2 regions of the Micromonospora sp. WMMD710 genome follow, and region 1 is predicted to be linked to the other one. Evidence: riboswitches for the same ligand, from Rfam matches in the RefSeq annotation. Region 1 holds a riboswitch; the other holds the start of a gene.
What was found. Region 1 has a riboswitch for S-adenosylmethionine ahead of O7620_RS27975 (aminotransferase class V-fold PLP-dependent enzyme). Riboswitches for the same ligand answer to the same signal wherever they lie in the genome.
Positions count from the first base shown of each region.

Region 2: another riboswitch for S-adenosylmethionine. It lies ahead of O7620_RS13890 (ABC transporter substrate-binding protein); the one in region 1 lies ahead of O7620_RS27975 (aminotransferase class V-fold PLP-dependent enzyme).

Region 1 is NZ_JARUBD010000001.1:6,041,747-6,045,796, forward strand. It holds gene O7620_RS27970 (FUSC family protein) at 1-165, shown strand, start outside; gene O7620_RS27975 (aminotransferase class V-fold PLP-dependent enzyme) at 172-1,431, opposite strand; SAM riboswitch class IV at 1,478-1,598, opposite strand; gene O7620_RS27980 (PrsW family intramembrane metalloprotease) at 1,622-3,106, shown strand; gene O7620_RS27985 (hypothetical protein) at 3,126-3,293, opposite strand; gene O7620_RS27990 (co-chaperone GroES) at 3,374-3,712, opposite strand; gene O7620_RS27995 (AI-2E family transporter) at 3,871-4,050, shown strand, end outside.
Region 2 is NZ_JARUBD010000001.1:3,031,473-3,035,522, reverse strand. It holds gene O7620_RS13900 (amino acid ABC transporter ATP-binding protein) at 1-710, opposite strand, end outside; gene O7620_RS13895 (amino acid ABC transporter permease) at 707-1,489, opposite strand; gene O7620_RS13890 (ABC transporter substrate-binding protein) at 1,529-2,398, opposite strand; SAM riboswitch class IV at 2,664-2,775, opposite strand; gene corA (magnesium/cobalt transporter CorA) at 2,971-4,050, shown strand, end outside.

The sequences.
Region 1 (4,050 bases):
CAGATCCGGACCACGGCCAGTGACCTGCTGGTGGCCTCCGGGATCGAGCAGGAGGAGGCGAACCGGTGGATCCGCACCGCCTTCGGGGAGCAGGAGCGGCCCGTCGGTGAGTCGGCCGAACCGGGTGAGGCGCCGAAACCGCCCACCGCCCCACCCGTCGGCTGACCGTACTCAACCCAGCTCGGCGAGCGCCTCGATCAGCCGGTCCACCTCAGCGGCGGTGCTGCCCAGGCCGATGCTGGCGCGCAGCGCCGTGGACGGCAGGTCCCGTCGGCCGCTGCGCCCCGCCGCCTCGTCGAGCAGCCGCCGGGCCAGCGGGTGGGCACAGAACAGGCCGTCGCGTACGCCGATGCGGTGCCTCGCGGCCAGCCGGGCGGCCACCTCGGCGGAGTCCCACCCGGTGACCACGAACGAGACGATTCCGACCCGGGGCGCGTCCGGGCCGAAGGTACGCAGTTCCACCACGTGCGGCAGGGCCGCGAGGCCGTCCCGCAGACGAGCCAGCAGCGCCTGCTCGCGGGCGGCCAGCGCGGCACGGTCCGCGCCGGCCAGCTCCGTGCACACCGCGGCCAGCGCCACGGCGCCGAGCAGGTTCGGGGTGCCGCCCTCGTGCCGTGCCGGGCCGGTCGCCCAGGTCACGTCATGGGTGGCCGGGCCGACGCGGCTGGTGGCGCCGCCACCGGCCAGGTACGGCGGAGCCGCGTCCAGCCAGTCGGCCCGGCCGATCAGCACGCCCGCGCCGAACGGGGCGTACAGCTTGTGGCCCGACACGGCCAGGTAGTCCACGTCGAGGGCGAGCAGGTCGACCGGTGCGTGCGGGGCGAGCTGCGCGGCGTCGAGCGCGATCCGGGCCCCGTGCCGGTGGGCCACCCGGGCCAACTCCGCGACCGGCCACCGCTCGCCCGTCACGTTGCTGGCGCCGGTGACCGACACCAGCACCGGCAGCGCCGGGTTGCTGTCCCGCCGCAGCTCGGTCAGGGCGGCGGCGAGGGCGCGTACCGCCCCGGCGGGGTCGGCGGGCACCGGCAGCCGTACCGAGCCGCGCGGCCAGGGCAGCAGGTTCGCGTGGTGCTCGCCGGCGAACGTGACAACCGTGGTGCCGGTGGGTAGCGCCCGACCCAGCAGGTTGAGCGCGTCCGTGGTGTTCCGGGTGAAGATCACATGGTCGTCGGGGCGGGCGCCGAAGAAGTCGCCGACGGTCTGCCGGGCCTTCTCGTAGGCCAGCGTGCAGCGCTGCGACAGCGCTCCCGCGCCGCGGTGCACGCTCGCGTACCAGGGCAGCAGCTCGTTCACCGCGTCGGCCGCGGCCCGCGCGCACGGCGCGCTGGCCGCGTAGTCCAGGTTGATCTCGCCGGGCACGCCCAGCACGTCGAGCGGCGCGGGCGCCACGGTGGGCAGGGCGGGCAGCGAGGGTACGAGAGTGACGGACACGCCGGAACCTCCGGGGTCAGGGACCCCGGGTGCGACATCGGGACGGGGTCCGCGCTTGCCCAGCACGCCGATCGGGCTGGGCCCGGTCATCACCCGGGGCACCCCACCGCGAACTCGACGAGGGTTGCCGGCCAGCAAGCCGGGGCTTGACGCTGGCGCTCGTGACCTGCCCGCAGCATAGCGGCTGCCGATGCGACCGGACCAGTCGGCGGCGGATGGCTACGCTGACCGCATGGCCGACACCCCGCCCGGTTCACCCCTGCCGTCGCCGCCGCCCGCGTCGGCGGCTCCGTCCACCGGCGAGGCGCCCCGGATGCCGCCGCGCAGCAAGGGTTGGCGGTTCCTGGCGCTGGCCGGGGTGGCGCTGTTCATCGCCGCCTGCGCGGGGTTCATGGTCTTTCGGCTCGGCCAGTCACTCGGGTTGCAGGCGCTGCTGATCGGCGTGATCGCCGCCATCCTGCCGGTGCCGGTGCTGGTCGCCTGCTTCCTCTGGCTGGACCGCTACGAGCCGGAGCCCCTGAAGTACCTGATGTTCTGCTTCGCGTGGGGCGCGTTCGTCGCCACGGCCGCCTCGCTCACCGTGAACGAGTTCGCCGCCGGACGTTTCGCCGACTGGGGGTTGCCGGCCGCGCTCACCGGTGTGCTGGTGGCGCCCTTCATCGAGGAACTGACCAAGGCGCTCGGCCCGATCCTGCTCCTGGTGTTCCGCCGCCGGGAGTGGTCGGGGATCACCGACGGCCTGGTCTACTGCGGGCTCTCCGCGGTGGGCTTCGCCATGGTGGAGAACATCCTCTACCTGGGCGGGTACGGCTACGCGGCCGGCGCCGACCGCTACGGCCCCGCGACGGGCACCCAGCAGGTCATCGCCATCTTCATCGTGCGGATCCTCCTGTTCGGGTTCGCCCATCCGCTCTTCACCTCGATGACCGGTGTGGGGCTGGGTGTCGCGGCCCGGACGGCCGACCGGCGGGTACGGGTGCTCGCACCGGTCGGCGGTCTGCTGCTGGCGATGATGCTGCACGGCACCTGGAACCTGCTGCCCACGCTGACGCAGGCCACCGGCGAGACGGTGATCATGCTGTACGGCTTCCTGGGCCTCATGGTGCCGGTCTTCTTCGCCATGGTGGGGCTGGCGGTGTGGCTGCGCGCCTGGGAGGGGCGGCTCACCGAGCGGACGCTGCCGGACTACGTCCGCGCCGGCTGGTTGACCCCACCAGAGGTGGCCGCGCTGAGCAGCCTCGGCCGTCGGCACGCCGCCCGTAGTTGGGCCCGCCGGGTCGCCGGGGACGCCGGTCTGCGGGCGATGCGCGGCTACCAGTTCTCCGCGACCCGACTGGCGCTGCTGCGCGACGGGACGCTGCGCGGCCTGGACCGTAAGCCCGCCGACCAGGAGCGCTCGGCTCGGGAGGAGCGGGAGTTGCTGGATGCGATCAGCGCGTACCGATCGTTCTTCGTCGGTCGTGACCCGCAGGCTCCGGTGGGGGTCTGGGACGGCAGCCGCTACCACCTGCGCTTCCCGGACGGCACGCAACGCTCGCTGGATGCGCCGGACGAGCCGGTGGTGCCGATCCCGGTGGTGCTGGCTCCCGCGCCACCCGCGCCTCCGATCGGGTACGCCCCGCCCGGCTGGCCCGGTCTGCGGCCGGCGTCGCCGTGGACGCCCGGTCAATCCTGACGTCGGCCTTGGGGGCGGCTCAGGTCATCAGGGTGGTGAGGAAGTCACCGAGGCCCTGGGCCATCGCGACCAACGCGGCCCCGATCGCCTTGAACATCTGCGCGGCACCGTCGGGTCGGAACGCCATGAAGTAGATCAGAAACGCGACGCTGCCCCAGGTCAGCAGCTTCTTCACGAATACCGGCATCGTCCCTCCCCAGGGCCACGGTCGCCGGATGGCTTCCCGTCGTGCCGTGCGGCAAACGGCGCGCGGCGGGGGAGGGGCGTCTAGAGGTAGAGGCCGGTGGAGTCGTTCTCGACCCGCTCGGCGGCCACGGCGTGCACGTCCCGCTCGCGCAGCAGTACGTAGCCGCGGCCGTGCAGCTCGACCTCGGAGCGCTCGTCCGGGTCGAAGAGCACCCGGTCGCCGGAGACGATGGCGCGCACGTTCGGCCCCACCCCGACGGCGGTGGCCCACGCGAGCCGTTTGCCCACCGCGGCGGTCGCCGGGATGACGATGCCGGCGGTGGAGCGACGCTCGCCGTCGCCGCCCTCCATCCGTACCAGCACGCGGTCATGCAGGAGGCGGATCGGCAGGCCGGCATCGAGATCCTGGTCGGCGGTCACGACGCAGACGCTACCGTGTCGCCGACGGCCGATTGCCGGTGGTTACGCCCGAGGCTGCGGGGGCAATGTGTGGCGGAACTGCCCTACGGTGTCGGGAACGGACGTATGCTGTCCGACCTGTCGCCGTGGGCGGACCATTCTTCTGCCAGGAGGTGCGCTTGAGCCGCTTCGAGCGGGTACGCGGGCGGCTCCGCCGCGCCTACCAGTCAAGCCGGGAGTCGGTTCGCGCCGATCGGGACACGCCGAGCGACGACGCGGAGCCGGTCCGGGTGGCCTCACCGGCCGTGCCGGGGCCGCCCGCGCCGCCGAGTGCCACGGTCGTCGGCGCGGAACCTCCG
Region 2 (4,050 bases), 3.0 Mb from region 1:
CGACGCAACCGGGGATGCTCGGCCCGCTCAAAGATCGCCTCGGGCGGGCCGGCCTCCAGGACCACACCCCGGTCCATGAAGGCCACGGTGTCGGCGACCCGCCGGGCGAACCCCATCTCGTGGGTCACCACCACCATGGTCATCCCGGCGGCGGACAGGTCGGCCATCACCGCGAGCACCCCCTTGACCAGCTCGGGGTCGAGCGCCGAGGTGGCCTCGTCGAAGAGCATCACCTCGGGCTTCAGCGCCAACGCACGGGCGATCGCCACGCGCTGCTGCTGGCCGCCGGAGAGCTGGGCCGGCCGGGAGTTCGCCTTGCCGGCCAGCCCCACCAGCTCCAACTGGGCGCGGGCGAGGGCGTCCGCCTCGTCCTCGCCGAGCTTGCGCAGCCGGCGCAGCGCCAGGGTGACGTTGCGCAGCACGGTCATGTGCGGAAACAGGTTGAACTGCTGGAACACCATGCCGATCCGCTGCCGCAGCGCGTCCGGGTCGTCGCCCAGCACGCTGCGCCCGTCCAGCAGCACGTCGCCGCGATCGGGCTCGATCAGGCGGTTGAGGGTACGCAGCAGAGTGGACTTGCCCGACCCGGACGGCCCGATCACGCAGGCCGTCGCACCGCGCCGCACGGTGAGGTCGACGCCGCGCAGCACCCGGTTCGGCCCGAAGGCGAGGTGTACGTCCCGAGCCTCCAGGCTGACGGAGGTGGTCATCGCCGGTCTCCTTCCGGGGCGCCGGCCAGCGCCGGGTCGGTGTCGTCCTCGTCCTCGTCGGCGGGCGCGGTGGCCGGCCGGCCGTGGCGCAGCCGCCCGTCGATCCAGTTGACGACGTGCGTCAGCGGCACGGTCAGGGCCAGGTAGAAGAGCCCGGCCAGCAGCAGCGCGGACTCGTTGCCGGTGGTGGCCGCGTAGTCCTGCCCGATCCGGAACAGCTCCCGCTGGCTGGCCACCAGGCCGAGGAAGTAGACCAGGCTGGAGTCCTTGATCAATGCGATGAGCTGGTTCACCCAGGCCGGCAGCACCCGCCGGACACCCTGCGGGATGATCACCAGCCGCATCGCGTCGGACCAGGAGAAACCGAGGGCGCGGGCACCCTCCAGTTGCGCGGCCTCCACCGACTGGATGCCGGAGCGGAAGATCTCCCCGATGTACGCGGCCGCGATCAACGACAGCGCCAGGATGCCCAGCGGGTACGGGTCCGGCCCCCAGACCTGCATGCCCAGCGGTGCCAGCCCGACGCCGATCAGCAGGATCGTCGCCGCGGCCGGCAGGCCCCGGAACACGTCGGTGTAGACCCGGGCCGGCCAGCGCAGCCACCGGCTGCGGGAGATGCCGGCGACGGCCAGCAGCAGGCCCAGCACCGAGCCGAGCAGGGCGGCGGAGACCGCCAGGATCAGCGTGTTCGGCAACCCGACGGTCAGCATCTCGGGCAGCGCCTCACGCATGGCGTCGACGTCGAAGAACGTCTCCCACAGGGTGCTCAACGGATCCATCGGTCGCCTCTCCTACCGCCCCGCTCGCTCGTCACCGGTTCAGGACGCGGCCGACGCGGACGCCGACGTCGTGGGCGCCGCAACGGTGCCGCTGCCCGGCTTGAAGTCCGCCGGGATCGGCCGACCCGGGTAGTACTGCGCCTGCAACCGGCTCCAGGTGCCGTCCGCGATCACCTCGTCGAGGCCCTTGTTGAGCGCCTCGCGCAGCTTGTCGCTGCCCTTGGCCACGGCGTACGCGGTCGGTGCCGGGCTGAGCTGCTTGGCCGCAACAGTGATCTTGCCGCTGCTGTCGGCGGCCGACTTCTCGCCGATCTCCGCGGGGGCGATCCACGCGTCGGCGGTGCCCGCCTTGAGCTGGTTGATCGCGCCGTTGTAGTCCGGCACCCGCACCGGGTTGAGCTGCTTGCCGGTGGCGTAGTCGTCCTGGACGGTGCCCTGGACCACCACGACCCGCTTGCCGGCGAGCTGGTCGAAGCCGGTGATCGGCGAACCGGCGGGGACGTCCAGGCCGAAGTAGCCGAAGTCGTAGCCGTTGCCGAAGTCGACGGTCTTCTTGCGTGCCTCGGTGATGGTGATCGAGGAGCTGCCCACGTCGAACTTGTGGTTGTTGACCTGGGACAGCAGCGCGGAGAAGTCGGTGCCGACGAACTCGACCTTGAGACCGAGCTTGTTGGCCACCGCGGTCAGCAGGTCGTTGTCGAAGCCGGTGAACTTACCGTCCTTGAGGTACACGTTCGGCGGGGCGTCGGTCAGCGTGCCGGCCCGCAGCACGCCCGGCTGGGCCAGGCCGTACGGGTTGGCGGCCTCGTCGGTCGAGGCGTCGTCGCCGCAGGCGGTCAGCGCCGTGGCGGCCAGGATGGTGGCCGCGCCCAGGGCGGCGGCACGGGTCAGGGCAGGAAGGAATCGCACAGGTGTCTCCGAAGGGGTACGCAACGGCGGGCACGGACACGCGCCGTTGACGGTGCGCCCGGTGGGCGTACCGCTGGAAAATGGGTGCGGGAAGAGGGACGCGCTAGTGCGCGGTGCGGCGACGACACGCCGCGCTGCACATTCGCATCATGTCCACGTGCCGACGCCGGGTCAGTGCCGGCGAGCGCCGGTCGACGCGGTCGTCCGCTGGGGTGGAGCTGAGGATGCGCATACGGTCTCCCGGGTCTGTGCTGACCTGGGTGCCAGGCCACGCTTGCACCGACGTCCTGCCGGTGCCTGGTCTTCACCCGGGGCACCCCACCGCGGAGGAGGGTTGCCGGCCAGCGAGCCGGGGCTTCGCGCTGGCGCTCATGACCTGCGCCGAGGCTAGCAGCCGAGACCGGTGCATCGTCCAGTCGTTATGACCACGCTCACCGTCCGCGACGGGCGGACCGCCAGGTCGGGTTTCGCCTCGGGGGCAGGGGGGATGCAGCGCCTCCGGTGCCCCGCACCGACCTGTCCGGTCGGGTCGGCAGGCCGCCGGGCGGGACGTCACCGGGGAGGGGCGGGTCATGGCCGGCAACCGTCGCTTCCGCCCCGGTGGTGGTTTCGGCCGCCAGCTCGACGTCCACGAGACCCGCGTCGGCGTACCGCCACCGGCCGAGCCGGCCGCCCCACCCTCCGGTGGCATGGCGGACAGCGCCGTCTACATCCGAGGGCACCGGTTCGCGTCGCCGTCCGGCCTCGCCGAGACGTACCGCTGCCTGCAGGAGCAGGAGCACGACGGTGCGATGGCGTGGATCGGGCTGTACCGGCCGGACATCGACCAGATCACCTCACTGGCCCGGGAGTTCCGGCTGCACGACCTGGCGGTCGAGGACGCGATCAACGCCCATCAGCGGCCCAAGCTGGAACGGTACGGCGACACCCTGTTCGTGGTGCTGCGCGCCGCCCGCTACGACGACCTGCGGGAGGAGGTCGAATTCTCCGAGCTGCACCTGTTCATCGGGCCGGGATTGGTGGTCACCGTCCGGCACGGCGAGGCCCCGGACCTGGCCGCCGTGCGGCGGCGGATGGAAACCGACGCGCCGATGCTCGCCCGCGGACCGGAGGCCGTCCTGTACGCGATCCTCGACCAGGTGGTCGACGGGTACGCGCCGGTGGTGGCCGGTCTGGAGAACGACATCGACGAGATCGAGACCCAGGTGTTCGGCGGTGACCCGAACGCCAGCCGGCGCATCTACGGGCTCAGCCGGGAGGTCATCCAGTTCCAGCGTGCCGCCCGCCCGCTGCTCACCGTGCTCGGCGCACTGGCCGACGGCGCCGGCAGTTCCGACGAGGAACTGCGCCGCTACCTGCGGGACGTGACCGATCACCTCACCCAGGTGGTGGAACGGGTGGACGGTTTCCGGCACCTGTTGCAGAACATCCTTACCGTCAACGCCACCCTCGTCTCACAGCAGCAGAACGAGGAGATGCGCAGCCTCACCGCGGCCAGCTACGCGCAGAACGAGGAGCTGAAGAAGGTCTCCTCCTGGGCCGCGATCCTGTTCGCCCCCACCCTCATCGGCACCGTGTACGGGATGAACTTCGTCCACATGCCGGAGCTGAACTGGCGCTTCGGGTACCTGTTCGCGCTGCTGCTCATGGTG